DNA from 2 places in the Paenibacillus sp. SSG-1 genome. Region 2 is predicted to be linked to the other one. Evidence: predicted binding sites of a transcription regulator. Region 2 holds the regulator's gene; the other holds the start of a gene.
The links. The regulator NrdR, encoded in region 2, represses ribonucleotide reductase genes. The targets are predictions, from matches to a motif close to AACACNATATATNGTGTT.
Positions count from the first base shown of each region.

Region 1: the regulator NrdR is predicted to act here: its motif matches at 5,079-5,096, upstream of BCV73_RS03865 (adenosylcobalamin-dependent ribonucleoside-diphosphate reductase).

Region 1 is NZ_MBRK01000001.1:786,046-793,416, reverse strand. It holds gene BCV73_RS03870 (AraC family transcriptional regulator) at 77-976, shown strand; gene BCV73_RS35350 (hypothetical protein) at 1,499-1,852, opposite strand; gene BCV73_RS03865 (adenosylcobalamin-dependent ribonucleoside-diphosphate reductase) at 2,280-4,892, opposite strand; gene BCV73_RS03860 (DEAD/DEAH box helicase) at 5,345-7,090, shown strand; gene BCV73_RS03855 (YqhG family protein) at 7,090-7,371, shown strand, end outside.
Region 2 is NZ_MBRK01000001.1:498,434-505,804, reverse strand. It holds gene BCV73_RS02510 (Gfo/Idh/MocA family protein) at 100-1,185, opposite strand; gene BCV73_RS02505 (Gfo/Idh/MocA family protein) at 1,235-2,419, opposite strand; gene BCV73_RS02500 (AraC family transcriptional regulator) at 2,586-3,464, shown strand; tRNA gene BCV73_RS02495 (tRNA-Ala) at 3,516-3,588, opposite strand; gene nrdR (transcriptional regulator NrdR) at 3,824-4,291, opposite strand; gene BCV73_RS02485 (alpha/beta-type small acid-soluble spore protein) at 4,506-4,724, shown strand; gene BCV73_RS02480 (lytic transglycosylase domain-containing protein) at 4,816-5,379, opposite strand; gene coaE (dephospho-CoA kinase) at 5,376-5,972, opposite strand; gene BCV73_RS02470 (manganese efflux pump) at 5,987-6,757, opposite strand; gene mutM (DNA-formamidopyrimidine glycosylase) at 6,899-7,371, opposite strand, start outside.

The DNA of each region.
Region 1 (7,371 bases), 290 kb from region 2:
GATCCTTGTTGTAAATGTCGCAAATTCACAGATCTGTTATAATGGGAACATAATCGGTCCGAGGAGCGAATGGAGCATGAATTTACCGCCGATCCACTTGGAAAATACGAATCTGAAAATCACAGTCGGCGGGCTTGCACTGAATGTGCTCTATATCAAGTTGGGCATTTTTTATCGTTCTTTTCCGGAACACAGTCATAGCAAACGAAGCTATGAAATGCATTTTATTCCTCTCGGGCAAGGAACGTTGATCGCGAACGGCCACAGTTATCCAATCATCCCCGGCACCTTGTTTATGACAGGCCCTGATGTCGTCCATGAGCAGATTACGAATCCATCGGATCCTATGTCGGAATATTGTATTTGCTTCGAGCTGCTGGATCACGAGCCTACTCGGGATCGGGAACTTGATATCTTGACCGAAGTATTCGCGCAAACTCCATTCTGGTTCGGCCAAGATTCGCAAAACTTGATGGCGCTGTTCGAACAGCTTTCATTCGAAACGACTTCCAAATCCATCGGATATCACCGGTATGTAGGCACCATTCTCGAACAGATTGTTATCAAGCTCATTCGGAATTATATGGGGGACCAGACGGCCGTATCCGTCTCGCCGACACCGCTGCAAACGCGGGACGACAATCGACTGGCCACCATCGAACACAGCTTTCTGGCTCAATATCGCTTCATTACCGTACAAGCGCTTGCGAGCACATTGGGCTTAAGCGTTAGACAAACGGAAAGAACGATCAAACGATTTTACGGCATGACGTTTACTCAAAAGCGTAATATGGCCAGGTTAAGCGCAGCCGCCCATTTTCTTACCACGACGACCATGACAATCAGCCATATCGCAGAAACGGTCGGATACTCGTCTCTAGAGCAATTTTGCTCGGCTTTCAAAATAAACTATGGAATGTCGGCAAGCCGGTATCGATTATCGCGCTCTGCTCAAATTTTCAAAACCGCTGACTAAAACGAACATTTTATCTATTGTTACGATACTTTCTGGCAAATATTAAAAGACTCTATTCCTAACAATTACTTGCCGAACTTATTAAACTTGAGTAACCCATTGGATTTTCTTTTAAATTATGGTGGCAATAGATAATTCAAAAAAACCAGAACTGTCTGGTCTTTTTGAGTGATTATAAATATTTATGAATACTTATTATTTGTTCTTCTTCAGAAGGTTTAAAAAAACAATTGATTAAATCGAGGCATATCAAGAGGTATTTTCACAAAAGTTACAACGGGTTCTTCTTTTAATTTGAAAATAGTAGTTAAATTCTTTCTAAGATCTGCAAAAGGTTGATTTCTTCCTTAAAATTCGAAAAAGCTCTTAAATATTTCATAATGTTAGCAAACGGATGCATCTTGCAGATGGACCAACATAATCGATCATAAAGTATGAAAATGGTGTCGGATATTAATTACCCGGCTCCTTTTCATTTGTGAAAAAGTGTTAGCATAGCCTTGCTATTCCCGGCGCGGTGACTTATAAACTTAAATATTGTCCTGCTGAGAAGCCATTTATTCGCCGTGTATGGGCTTTCCATCCCTCATCATGTAAATACTTCAAAAGTAAAAACCGCTCCAAGAGCGGTTTAAAAGTCAAATAACTTAATAAAGGAATAGTCCATATCTCAGCTATTAGCAGCATACTGAATGATGCCTTTATTACAGCATAAGAGGCAAGCAATGAAGGCAAAAGCAATAAAAAGATAACAACCCAATATTGAATGTCTCCGGGATCTGTACGAAACCAAAAAGTCAAAAATACGGACAGAACAATTCCTAAAATTGATCCAATAATGCCCCAGACCCTTTCTATCGCTCCGATGAGATTCACCCTTCAACTATTGTGTGGTAATGAAATGGTAGACACCGACCAAAATTAATAGACATATTACAACAACGAATCCTATCAGAAAATTCTTTAGCATTGTCCCCTCACCTCGGATACCATAATAATACATTTTAGGTAGCAGGGACCACAAATAAGTAAATTTAAAAAAGGCAGGTGAGTTCCATTTGGCGATTAGTCTTGTTCATCTAAAATAAAAACGAAGCGTTAAATACCGCTTCGTTTTTTGTAAACTTTTTCAATTAATGAGAAAAAACGCAAGAATATTTTCTCAATCTTTATCGAAATAGCCGATCTTGGAACCCACTAGGATTTCACTAAAAACCCAGTCGTGGCGCACGTTTAACTGGCCTAAATACAGCTCACTTCTAACCAGCTCTCTCTCTATCATCCTACCATCAACACATCCACCTTAAGAGCACTTGCTGTACCCGCAGTTGCCGCAAGTCTTGCAGCCCTCAATGTTGATCAGCGCCGCAGCCCCGCAGGACGGGCACAAATCCACCGACGCCTTCGGCGCATCATGGCTGTGCGAGTGAGTGCCGCCATGGTCGACCGTCTCCGGTGCCAGCGTAGCTGCCACGGGCGCAGGCTCCGGATGTTCATCGTCGATGCCGCTCTGCACGTGGGCTTCCAGCGCCTTGGCGACCGCGTCGGCGATCGATTCCACGCGGTTGACGCCAAAGCCGATCGCGCCGGACCCGCCGATGCCCTTCAGGTGCTTGATCAGCAGCTCCACCTTGTGGCCATGGTCGCCGTAGCGGAGGAACAGGGAGCAGACGCGGCCCAGGGCTTCCGCCATGGCGAACACGTCGGAGCCTGCCTTGCCTACGTTCAGGAAGATTTCGCTCGGAATGCCGTCGAGGTCGTTGATCGTAATGTACGCCATGCCAAACGGCGTATTGATCTTATAGGTTGCGCCGCGCAGCACCTGCGGCCGGCGCTTGTACTGCTTATCCACTACGGAGCTCTGGCTGCTTGCCACGGCAGCGGCTACCTGGGCACCCGCCTGCTCTGCGGCAGCCGGCACGGCAGCCTCGGAGGCCGCTGCTTCCGCAGTCGGAGCGGCCTTCGCTTCGCTCTTGTCTTCCTTCTTCTCCGTTTGCAGCACCTGCACGTCGCGGCTGCCGTCACGGTAGATCGTCACGCCCTTGCAGCCAAGGTCGAACGCCAGCTCATACAGCCGCTTCGTTTCTTCGACCGTGAAGTCGGCCGGGCAGTTCGCAGTCTTCGAGATGGAACTGTCCACCCAGCGCTGAATGGCCGCCTGAGCGCGGATATGGTCTTCCGCCGTCAGATCCATCGCCGTCACGAAGTAATCCGGCAGTTCTTCGCCCGGATGGGCGTCCAGCCAGTCCTGCGCGATCGGCACAAATTGCTCGTCGAAGCCGAGGCGGCTCTGACGGAAGTATTTAAACGCGAAGTATGGCTCGATACCGGTCGACGTGCCGACCATCGTTCCCGTGCTGCCGGTCGGCGCCTGGGTGATGACGGTCACGTTGCGCATGCCCTTCTCACGGATGGCCGTGCCGACTTCCGGGAACGCCTCGGTCATATTTTTCATAAATCCGCTCTGCAAATACGGATCCGCGTCAAACGCCAGGAACGAGCCTTTCTCTTCCGCAATGTCAGCCGATGCCAGGTATGCTTCGCGGGCGATAAAACCGTACAGCTTGTCGAGGAACTCGAGTGATTCCGGACTGCCGTACCGGATGTTCAGCTTGATCATCAGCTCCGCCAGACCCATCGAACCGAGGCCGATCCGGCGCTCCTTCTTCTGGTTTTTCTCGTTTTCTTCAAAATGGTACGGCGTCGTGTCGATAACGTTATCCAGGAAACGCACGGAGTAGCGCGTCACCGTCGCCAGTTCGTCCCAAGCCACGTCATGCTTCTCTTCATCATAGAACTTGGAAAGATTCATCGCAGACAGGTTGCAGACGCCCCATGCCGGAAGCCCCTGCTCTCCGCACGGGTTCGTGCAGATGATCGGGTTGAAGTACCAGCTGTTGGACATCTGGTTGTAATATTCCATAAAGACGACGCCCGGCTCGGCCGATTTCCACGCCGATTCGATAATCGTATGCCAGATTTCGCTCGCCTTCACCGTCCGGTACGGAATGACGGCATGGCCGCCCTGCTTCCATTTCTCAAGGTCGCCGTCCCACAGCTCGTCGTAATCCGGATCCGTCGTATCCGGGAATACCAGCTCCCAGTCCAGGTCCTCCTTGACCGCCTTCATGAAATCATTGCTGACACAGACGGAAAGGTTGGCGTTTGTCACTTGTCCCATCGTCTGCTTGACCGTAATAAAATCGAGCACGTCCGGGTGCCAGTCGTTGATCATGAGCATCAGCGCGCCGCGCCGGCTGCCGCCCTGCTCAATCAGGCCGGTCGTGTAGCTGAACAATCCGCCCCAGGATACCGCACCGCTCGAGGATCCGTTCACGCCCTTGACCACGGATCTGCGCGGACGGAGCGAGGACAGATTGATGCCGACACCGCCGCCCCGCGCCATAATTTCGGTCATCTCGGACAGCGTCGCCATGATACCGCCGCGGCTGTCCTTCGGCGAAGGAATGACGTAACAGTTAAACAGCGTCAGCTCGTCACTGGCACCCGCTCCGGCGGCGATCCGCCCGCCCGGAACGAGTTTCCAGTCTTCCAGAATGTAGCGGAACTTCTCTTTCCACTCGGCCTGCAGCTCCGGCGTCGGCTCCGCCGATGCCATGGCCCCGGCCAGCCGGTCCCACATTTCCTCCGGCGTCTTCTCGATATTCAGCGTCAGCTTCTCGACGTCCGTCTCCACCAGCTCGCCGCGGCGTGTTTTTACCGTCGCCCGTTTCCCCTCACGCGATACGATCTCGCCGACTTCCTTTGTCGGAAACTTCGGATCGTCCTTGGTCAGTACAAGTACAACGTCCCCTACTTTGGCGTGATTCGGGTCCGGGTCCTTCCAAGCATACCGGTCCAAAAAGATTTTTTCGCTTAACCCCTCAAGCTTCTGTTTGCTCTGAACTTGATTCACTGTTACATTCTCCTCCCATGACTGTTATGCCGAACGTATCGGCTCTTAGTTCCGATCAGCGGATGATGTCGGTCTGCCGACTGCGCTAAAAGTGCCGGTTCACTTCCGGGAAAGGCCTGTATGTAGCCGGGTTCCTTCCATTCAATAAACGAAATATCCCCATTTAAAACGCAAATCCGCTCGTCATGTACCATATATTGTGTGCATTGATGATTATACTATACCACATATTGTTACTCCACGCCTTAATCCTGAAATTTAGACCATGAAAGCTCTTCACTCTGGGACAACCTTTGCTTTTCTCCGCCAATCTCACTTTTTTGCTTCGGTTCCTTTGAAAAAAATTGTGAAAATCAGCGGATGCCTCCATCCATACGGAGGTTATGAACTCTCCGGTTTACGTGCATACTACTGATACGCGAGATTACGAACCTATGAAGGAGGTACAAGGCTTGAAAACTTCTCATCTCGGTAGCGGGGCGCAGGCCGGGGACCTTCCCGTTCCCCTGAATATTGACCGCAGCTGGCTGGATAACCTCGAATCCCGCCTGGATAAAGGCGGCCCCTGGGGTGACTTCCGGCTGTTTCAGCTGGCCGTTCAGGGCGAAGAGGCGCGGCTTGTGACGAGCTTTGACGAGCTGCAGTGTGTGAAGCATTTGCAGGACCTGTCCCCCCTTCCCCATCAGATCGACACGGCGCGGAGGGTGCTGTTTGAGATGTCCGGCAGAGCTATTCTGGCCGATGAGGTCGGACTGGGCAAGACGATCGAAGCGGGACTCATTTTAAAAGAATACATGGTGCGCGGGCTGGTATCCAAAGTGCTGATTCTGGTACCCGCCTCCCTGGTGCTCCAGTGGGTCCGCGAGCTGAACAGCAAATTCGGCATCCCGGCGGTCGCCCAGAAAAAGGCTTATTCCTGGCATTCCGACGTCGTCGTCGCCTCCATGGATACCGCTAAGCGCGAGCCCCACAAGGACATGCTGATGGAGCAGGAATACGACATGCTCATTATCGACGAGGCGCACAAGCTGAAGAACAAGAAAACGACGAACTATCAATTTATCCAGAAGCTGCGGAAAAAGTACTGCCTGCTGCTGACTGCGACGCCGGTTCAAAACGATATGAGCGAGCTCTTCAACCTTATTACGCTGCTGAAGCCCGGCCAGCTCGGGCGGCAGGGGGATTTTGCGGCCAACTTCGTTGTCGGCAAACGGCAGGCGAAGAACGAGGGTCAGCTCCGGGACGAGCTCGCCAAGGTAATGATCCGCAACCGGCGCGGCGAAGGCCCGGTGCAGTTCACCAAACGGACGGTGCGCAACGTCAGCCTGCAGCTCTCTCCTGAGGAGCAGGCGCTGTACGACGGTGTAACTTCTTTTGTCAAGAACCAATACAAAGCGTCCGGGGGCAATCTCAGCAGCATGCTGTCCCTGGTCACGCTGCAGCGCGAGGTGTGCAGCAGCCGGGACGCGGTGTTCCTGACCCTCGTGAACCTGTCCAAGAAGATTCCGGACGACTCCCCGCTTACCGCCGAAGTGTGGGAGCTGGTGAACGCAATCCGGAATATCAAAGCGAACACGAAGGCCGAAAAGACGATCGAGCTGATCAAGGACATGAACGAAAAGGTCATCGTGTTTACGGAATACCGGGCGACGCAGGAATACCTGCTGCAGTATTTTCAAAAGCACGGCTTGTCCTGTGTACCGTACCGCGGCGGAATGAACCGGGGCAAAAAGGACTGGATGATGGACCTGTTCCGCGGCCGGGCCCAGGTCATGATCGCCACCGAAGCCGGCGGCGAGGGCATCAACCTGCAGTTCTGCCACCATATGATCAATTTTGACCTGCCATGGAACCCGATGCGGGTCGAGCAGCGGATTGGCCGCGTCCACCGGCTTGGGCAGCAGAACGATGTGAAGATCTACAACCTGTCCACCACCGGAACGATCGAGGAGCATATCCTGAACCTGCTGCACGAAAAAATCAACATGTTCGAGACGGTCATCGGCGGCCTGGATGTCATTCTGGAGCGTTTCGAGAAAAAGGAATCGTTCGAGAAAAGCCTGTACAAGCTGTTCCTCGAGTCGGAGTCGGATGAGGAAATCCGCAGCAAGGTCAGCTCGCTCGGGCAGTCGCTTGACCAGATCAAGCGCGAGATCGAATACGAAGATGCGGAAACCGTCATTGAGGAGGAAGCTTGATGAGCCTGTCCCCGCAGGAAGTTCAGAAGCAAGTGCTAACCTATCTGGAAACGACCGAATGCAGCATTATCGAGAAGTCCCCTTATCACGTGACTGTCAAACTGTCACCGCAGGCGGACAAACAGTTGACCAACCGCCCCTACTACTGGGGCTTTATTGAACGGACTGGGGCGGAGCCGGAGACTCTCTCCTACACCTTCGTCTTTGATCCGGACCAATATAACGAACAGGCGGCCAAAACCCCGCTGCCTTCAGCGCAGCCTCAGCCGCAAGACAGCATT
Region 2 (7,371 bases):
AGGGAGGGTTGTATGATACATACGTGGCCCTCCCTGGCTTATTTTTAACAGATGCGTTATAAGCAGCTGCTCCATGAACTTCTTGGCCTGGTCATGCAATCAGCTGTCGCTTCGGGTCACGTCCAGCGCCATTTCCTGCGCTTTCAAACACAATTCCGCCGCCATAAACGCATGCTCCTGCGTCATGGCATTTTCGGTCCGGTTCAGACAGTCAAGAATGAGTTCTCCAAAGAACGGATATCCAACCTGTCCGTCAACATGAAAATGATATTCACCTTCCTGATTGACCAGATAGACATGATTGCCGGTCCGGTCGCGGGCGATATCGATATATTTTCTCAGCTCAATATAACCTGCGGTTCCCAATATCAGGGTGCGTCCGTCTCCCCATGAACCTAAGCCGTCCGGCGTAAACCAGTCCACCCGGAAATATTGCGTGGCCCCGTTGTCCCCTAGCAGGGTGGCATCGCCAAAATCCTCAAGCTCCGGATATTCAGGGTTGCTGTAGTTTGCCACTTTACTATGCAGAACCTCCGCTTGTTTACAACCCGCATAAAAAAGAAACTGCTCGACCTGGTGGCTGCCAATATCGCATAGAATTCCTCCGTATTGCTTCTTTTGAAAAAACCACTCCGGCCGGGACGTAGCGTTTAACCGATGCGGTCCGAATCCCGTCACCTGCAGCACCCGCCCGATCGCGCCCTGCTCAATGAGCTGCCCGGCATAAACCGCCGATTCGACATGCAGCCTTTCGCTGTAATAAACCATATACTTTCTTCGGGTTTCACGCACTTTGGCGCGGGCCGACTCCAGCTGCTCAAGCGTTGTAAAGGGGGCTTTATCCGTAAAATAATCTTTGCCTGCGTCCATCACCCGAAGACCGAGCGCACAGCGTTCCGAAGTAACGGCTGCTCCTGCAACAAGCTGAATCTGCGGATCTGCCAGAATCTCTTCCTCGGAGGCTGCAATCGTTACTTGGGGATAGGTTCGTGCGAATGCTTCCGCTTTGGCCCGGTCACGGTCATAAACCCACTTTAATGTAGCGCCTGCCTCGATCAGTCCGTTGACCATTCCATAGATGTGCCCATGATCGAGCGCCACAGCGGCAATCATAAACTCACCCGGCTTGACCACCGGATTGGGTTTGCCTTTTGGGGCATAATTCATTCCGTCGTTCTTCTGCATCTCCTTCATCCCTTTCGCGTTTAAGGTTGTCCATCCCAATGATCGGGATTTACTGTTCGTCTGACGTTTGTCCGTTCGTTACGCCGCCGTAACGGCTTCCTGTCGTTATTTTTAGATCCGCAAAATTTTCGATGCTGCTGCCCTTTTCGTAAAAATGAGGTGCATTCTTCATCAGACCCTCCCGCGTATAAAAAGGATCGTCCTGCTGCAGGGGAAGTTTAATCTTTTCTCCGGTGCTTGCGGACTTGTAAATGCTCATAATGAGTTCCAACGTATTCCGCCCGCTGATTCCGTCAATCATGACCGGCGCCCCCGTCTCGATTGCATTCAGCACATTGTCGATCTGCGCCGTATGGCCTTCGTATGGCAGATCCGGCAGCTCGCTGTAATATTGCTGGATTTTCTCCTCGAGAGAGGGTTCCCTTTCCGGGAAGCCGTTCGGCAGTGACCTGGAAGCCGTGACCCGCCACGGCGCCGAGATCCGGGCATGCTCACCCTGGAAAATAAACTGCTGTTCTTCACCATGATGAACGACGGAGCTTGTAATTTGCCCTAAGCTGCCGTTCGGATATTTTAAAATCGCGATGGACAGATCCTCCACTTCCGCATTGTCATGCGCGACGTTGCTCATATAAGCCTGAAGCTCGTTGGGCTGACCCAGCATCCAGAGCAAGGCGTCAATATGATGAACCGCATGGTTCAGCGTCGGACCGCCTCCCTCCTTCTCCCACGTGCCGCGCCACCATAAATCGTAATAGCAATGGCCCCGCCACCAGAACGAATCCACCTGGGCATGAAGAATTCTGCCGGCCAGTCCGCTGTCCACAACGTGCTTCAGCTTCATAATCGGATTTCTGAAGCGATTTTGGGCAATGACGGACAATACTTTCCCGTTTTGTTCCGCAGCTTTGATCATGGCATCGCATTCTTCAAGAGAAGAGGCCATCGGTTTTTCCACGATCACATGACTGCCTGCATTCAGAAAATCAATAGTAACGGGCGCATGAACAAACGGAGGCAGACAAACGGAAACCAGGTCGATCTCCTGATCAAGCAGTTCCTTGTAATCTTTAACGATGGCAGCGTCCAAACCGTATTGCTCCCGCTTGGCTTCGGCCTTCTCGGGATAAAGATCGCATAACGCAACAATTTGGCAGCGTTCCTTCAACTGCAGATAACCTTCGATATGAGCGGACGAAATCGCCCCGGTCCCAATAATCGCAACCTTGATCATTTCGGTTAACCTCCCCTGAGCTTTCTTCATTGGCATATAAGGATATTAACTGAAGCTGCGAGAACATTGTGCTTCGCTGTGGGGGAAAAAATAACACTAGATTGCGGTTCTGCGATAGAATAGATTCGAAAGCGAGTACATACGGGGGAAGAAGGAGGCAGCGGCCATGTCTTTTGTAGCGGGTAACTATAGCGAGGTGCCCCTGCATTTTGCCTATAAACGAAAAAGCGTCAACGATGAGCATAAGGAAACCTTCCACTCCCATCTCGGGGTGGAAATATTGTTGATCCATCAAGGGAAAGGGGCGATGATCGTCAATAACAACCGCTACGACATCAAACCGGGCATGCTCTGCATTTTTCAGCCTTATCAGCTCCATCATCTCAAGCTCGAATACGACGAAGGCCAATGCTTTGAACGTTCCCTTGTAACCTTTGAACCGACGATGTTTGAGTCTTATTTTGAAAAATGGCCTTCGCTTCATACCTTTTATCGATTCATGTATTTAGGGGAACTCCCTGTTCCGTGCTTGTATGACACCGGGGATGAGCTCCACATCCTGGACGCTGTCTACAAAAGCTTGGATAATCAATTACCCGCGCTTTCAGAGGCGGAAAGATATGAGGAATTTTCTTTATTTCTCGTTATGCTGTACCGTTCGATCCAACACGTATGGAATCAGCGGACGGAAGCCGGGCTGCCCAAACCAGCCCTTCGCCAAAATCATCAAGTGGAGCACATATTGACATGGATCGAGGCCAACTATACGTTACCGTTTCGGCTGGACGACATGGCCAAGTCGCTGCATTTATCTCCCTATCATGTTTCGCATCTCTTCAAAGAGGCGACAGGCATCAGCATCTCCGAATACATCATGGCCCGCCGGGTCCATCAATCCGTTCTGCTGTTAACGACCACGAAAAAACCAATCTCGCTCATTGCTGAGGAGATTGGTTTAGCGAACAGCTCTTATTTTTGTAAATTGTTCAAACTGCGCATGGGCATTACGCCACACCAGTATCGGAAGAAGTGGGCCAGGGCTTAAAATTAAAAAAGACAAACAAAAAAACCCTTGATTCCCAAGGGTTTTCTTCTATGGAGCCTAGGGGGATCGAACCCCTGACCTCATCGCTGCCAGCGATGCGCTCTCCCAGCTGAGCTAAGGCCCCTTAATATTTTCTACTGATTTATTATGTATCAGCGACTCTTATAATTTATCAAAGATTTATGCATGTGTCAACAAAAAAATTCAAAAAAAGATTTGGAGCTCATGCAAGTGTTCAGCCTTATGCTCCCATGCCATGGCCACCGCCAAAAGCAAAAGAGGCCCTGGAAGGCCCTTTTGCTCTTTAAGATGGTTGCATCCTCTGTAACGGACCGGCAAAGCAGCATACCCCTTAACGGTTAGTCCTCCACCGTATTTTTGGACAGCAGCCCCTTCAGCTCTTTCATGAACATGTTGATATCTTTAAATTGGCGGTAAACCGACGCAAAGCGGACATAAGCCACCTCGTCCACGGGATACAGCTGCTCCATCACCAGCTCGCCGATCTGGCGGCTCTCCACCTCCGCCACGGCGGTGTTGCGCAGTGATTTCTCCACCTCGGAGACGATCATGTCGAGCTGCTCGACAGATACCGGGCGCTTCTCGCAGGCGCGAATCAGGCCGCGGAGGATTTTATCCCGGCTGAACTCTTCCCGGCTTCCATCCTTCTTGATGACCATCAGCGGCGTTTCCTCCACCATCTCAAACGTGGTAAAGCGCCGGCTGCACTTCTCGCACTCACGCCTGCGGCGGATCGATTTATTTTCGTTAGCGGGCCGTGAGTCCAGCACTTTCGTGCCGGCATAATCACAGTACGGACATTTCATGGTAAACTCCCTTCCTTTGCAAATCACGGTGTATATAGAACAAAATCACGAACATTCACAGGGTCCGAATGCCGCGAACCCTTATCCCGTCAGGGATTAACTTGCCGCCTCACCGAAATGTATTAAATTTCCAACAAAAACTTTTCAAAAAGAGTAATGAACTTTTGAGCTTCGAGACATAATACATTTACAAACAGCGAGGAGGTGAACAACAATGGCTTCCAACAACAACAGCTCCAACAACCTGGTAGTACCTAAAGCTACCGCAGCCCTGAACCAATTGAAATATGAAGTCGCTCAAGAACTGGGTATCAGCATCCCACAAGACGGATACCAAGGCAACATGACTGCATATGAGAACGGTTCGATCGGGGGACTTATCACTAAACGTTTGGTGACCCTGGCTGAACAACAACTGGCTGGTCAATTCTAATTCGGTTTGATACCCGAAGAAGTGTTGGAGACGCTAACCTAGCTTCTCCAATGCTTCTTTTGTTATGTTTAGCGACAGAACAGTACTCCCTTTAAAACTCGCTGTATATCCGCGTGTACTGATTGTAGTAATAAATGACCCGCTGGACGTAGTGCCGGGTTTCCCCGATGGGAATATTTTTGACCGAGTCGTAGGTCCCGTCCCATACGCCCCTTTTCAGCCAACCGTCCACTTTACCAGGCCCCGCGTTGTATGCGGCGATCACGGCAATCCGGTTTCCTTTAAACTGCTCCGACAGCGTTTTGAGATACCAGGTGCCGATTTCGATGCTGGCCTCCGGCTCATGCTTAATATGGTCCAGCGTCACTTCGGGAAGCTTGGCCTTTTCCATCGCCCAATTGGCCGTATCCGGCATTAACTGCATCAGGCCGAGAGCCCCCTTCTTGGACTCCTTGCCCAGCTTGTAATTGGATTCCACCCGGATAATCGAAGCCACCAGGAACGGGTCGACGTCATAACGCTCAGCCTGCTCGCGAATGTTCTCTTTATAATGTATCGGGTAAAACCACGACATCCAGTTCGTATTAAAAAACAGGATGACGACAAATCCTAAAAACAACAGAAGAAGCACTCTTTTTTTGCGTAAAAACTTCATAGCAGGCCCTTCCGGTTCCAAAATTCATCCACTTGGCGCTCCGTCTCGGAAGGTTGTCCACTGTTGTCGATCACAACGTCGGCCCGCTTCTTCTTCTCTTCGATATCCATTTGGGAACGAATCCGCGCGACCGCTTCGTCCTTCGTCAGCCGATTCCTCTCCATCAGGCGTTCCACCTGAACCTCAAACGGGGCATAGACCAGCAGGACCTGCTCAAACATCGCTTCCAGACCCGATTCAAACAGGAGCGGGATGTCCACCACCACCAGGCGGTCCGGGTGCTCCCGTTCAAAGGTCTGCATCTGCTCCCGGATTTCCTGACGGATCGCAGGATGCGTAATATCGTTCAGAGCTTTGCGTTCGCCCGGATCGTGAAACACGATATCCCCCAGGCGTCTGCGGTCCAGCGTTCCGTCCGGAAGGAGGATGGCTTGTCCAAAATGCTCGACGGCCGCCGCTAAAACCGGATGACCCGGGAGCATGACTTCCCGGGCGATGACGTCGGCGTCAACAAGCAGCGCCCCCTTGCTGACTAAGAGGGCGGATACGGTACTTTTTCCTGTCGCTATTCCTCCGGTTAACCCGATGTTCATATCCTTAACTCACCTCATAACAGCTTCATTATTCCCATTACAATTAATAATATTGCCGGCAGCACCGTAAACCGGCGCATCCACGTTCGGGACGCAAAGCGCAGTCCCGTCTTCATTCCGACGACCAAAAAGGTGCCGCTGAAGAGAGCGATCACGACGGCGGTCAGCAGCGGCGAAAATCCGAGCAGTGCCGCACCTAGACCCGCGCCGAACGCATCCAGGGACAAGGCGATGCCAAGCCACATGGCTTCCCATCCGGAAATACTGCCCGACTTATCCATATCCGCAGAAGATGGCGTCCGCAAAATGCGGATCACGACGCCCAGCTTCCGGATTTCCAGTGAAAACACCGTCTGTTCAGGTGCTTCATGCTGGGCAGGGTCCAGTGTACCTTCTCCGCCGGAGCTTTGCAAGCCTAGCCCCTCCATCCCGCTGGTTTGGGCGTCTTTAGCCTGCTTGGCGAGCTCTGCGTCTTTGGCTTCCAAGACTTCTTTGCCTTCCCCGCTTTTCTCCTTCTGGATCCACATCTGTACCAGCGACCACGAGCCCATAATGATCAGGATGACCGCTCCAATGATGGAGGCGATTGAAGGGGATACGAATTGGGCCAGCAGTACGCCCACCTGCATGGACACATAGATGATGACCCCGGAGCACAAAGAAATAATCGCTATCGATAACGGCGAAATCCTCATTTGACGAAGGCCGTATGTAATGCCGACACCAAAACTGTCCAAACTTAATGCTAACGCAAGCAGCAGCAGTGCAAGAACATGACTGAGCACCCCGTTCCCTCCCTGTGACAGAAGCGGTGCCCCGAAAAAGCCTGCAGCATGGATCAGGCATCCGGAAGCCCCGCTTCATAAGATATCTCTACCTCAGTATATGGAGGGTACAAAAAAGGGGTGCACGCCCAGTTCGAATTGTTACGATTTCAGGGTTTGGCAGGACGGGCAGAAATGGGTTCCGCGCCCGCCAACGACCGTTTTCTCCACGGCGGTGCCGCAATTTACGCATGGCTGGTTCTGCCGGCCGTAAATCTTCAGCTGGTGCTGGAACATGCCCATCTCACCTTGTCCATTGACATAAGACTTGATGGACGATCCCCCCACCTCAACCGACTCGGCAAGCGTGGCTACAATCGCCTGATGGAGCGCTTTAAGTTGTCCATCCGTCAGCGTATCAGCCGGCTGCTCGGGGTGAATGCCCGCCCGAAACAGCGACTCATCCACATAAATATTCCCGATGCCGACGATATATGCCTGGTTGAGCAGGACTGCCTTGATTTTGGTCTTCTTCCCCTTCAGCGTTTCTTTGAAACGCTCCAGCGTAAACGCCGAATCCAGCGGTTCCAATCCCAGCTTGGAGAGCGGGGGGAGCTGGAATTCCTCTCCGGGCT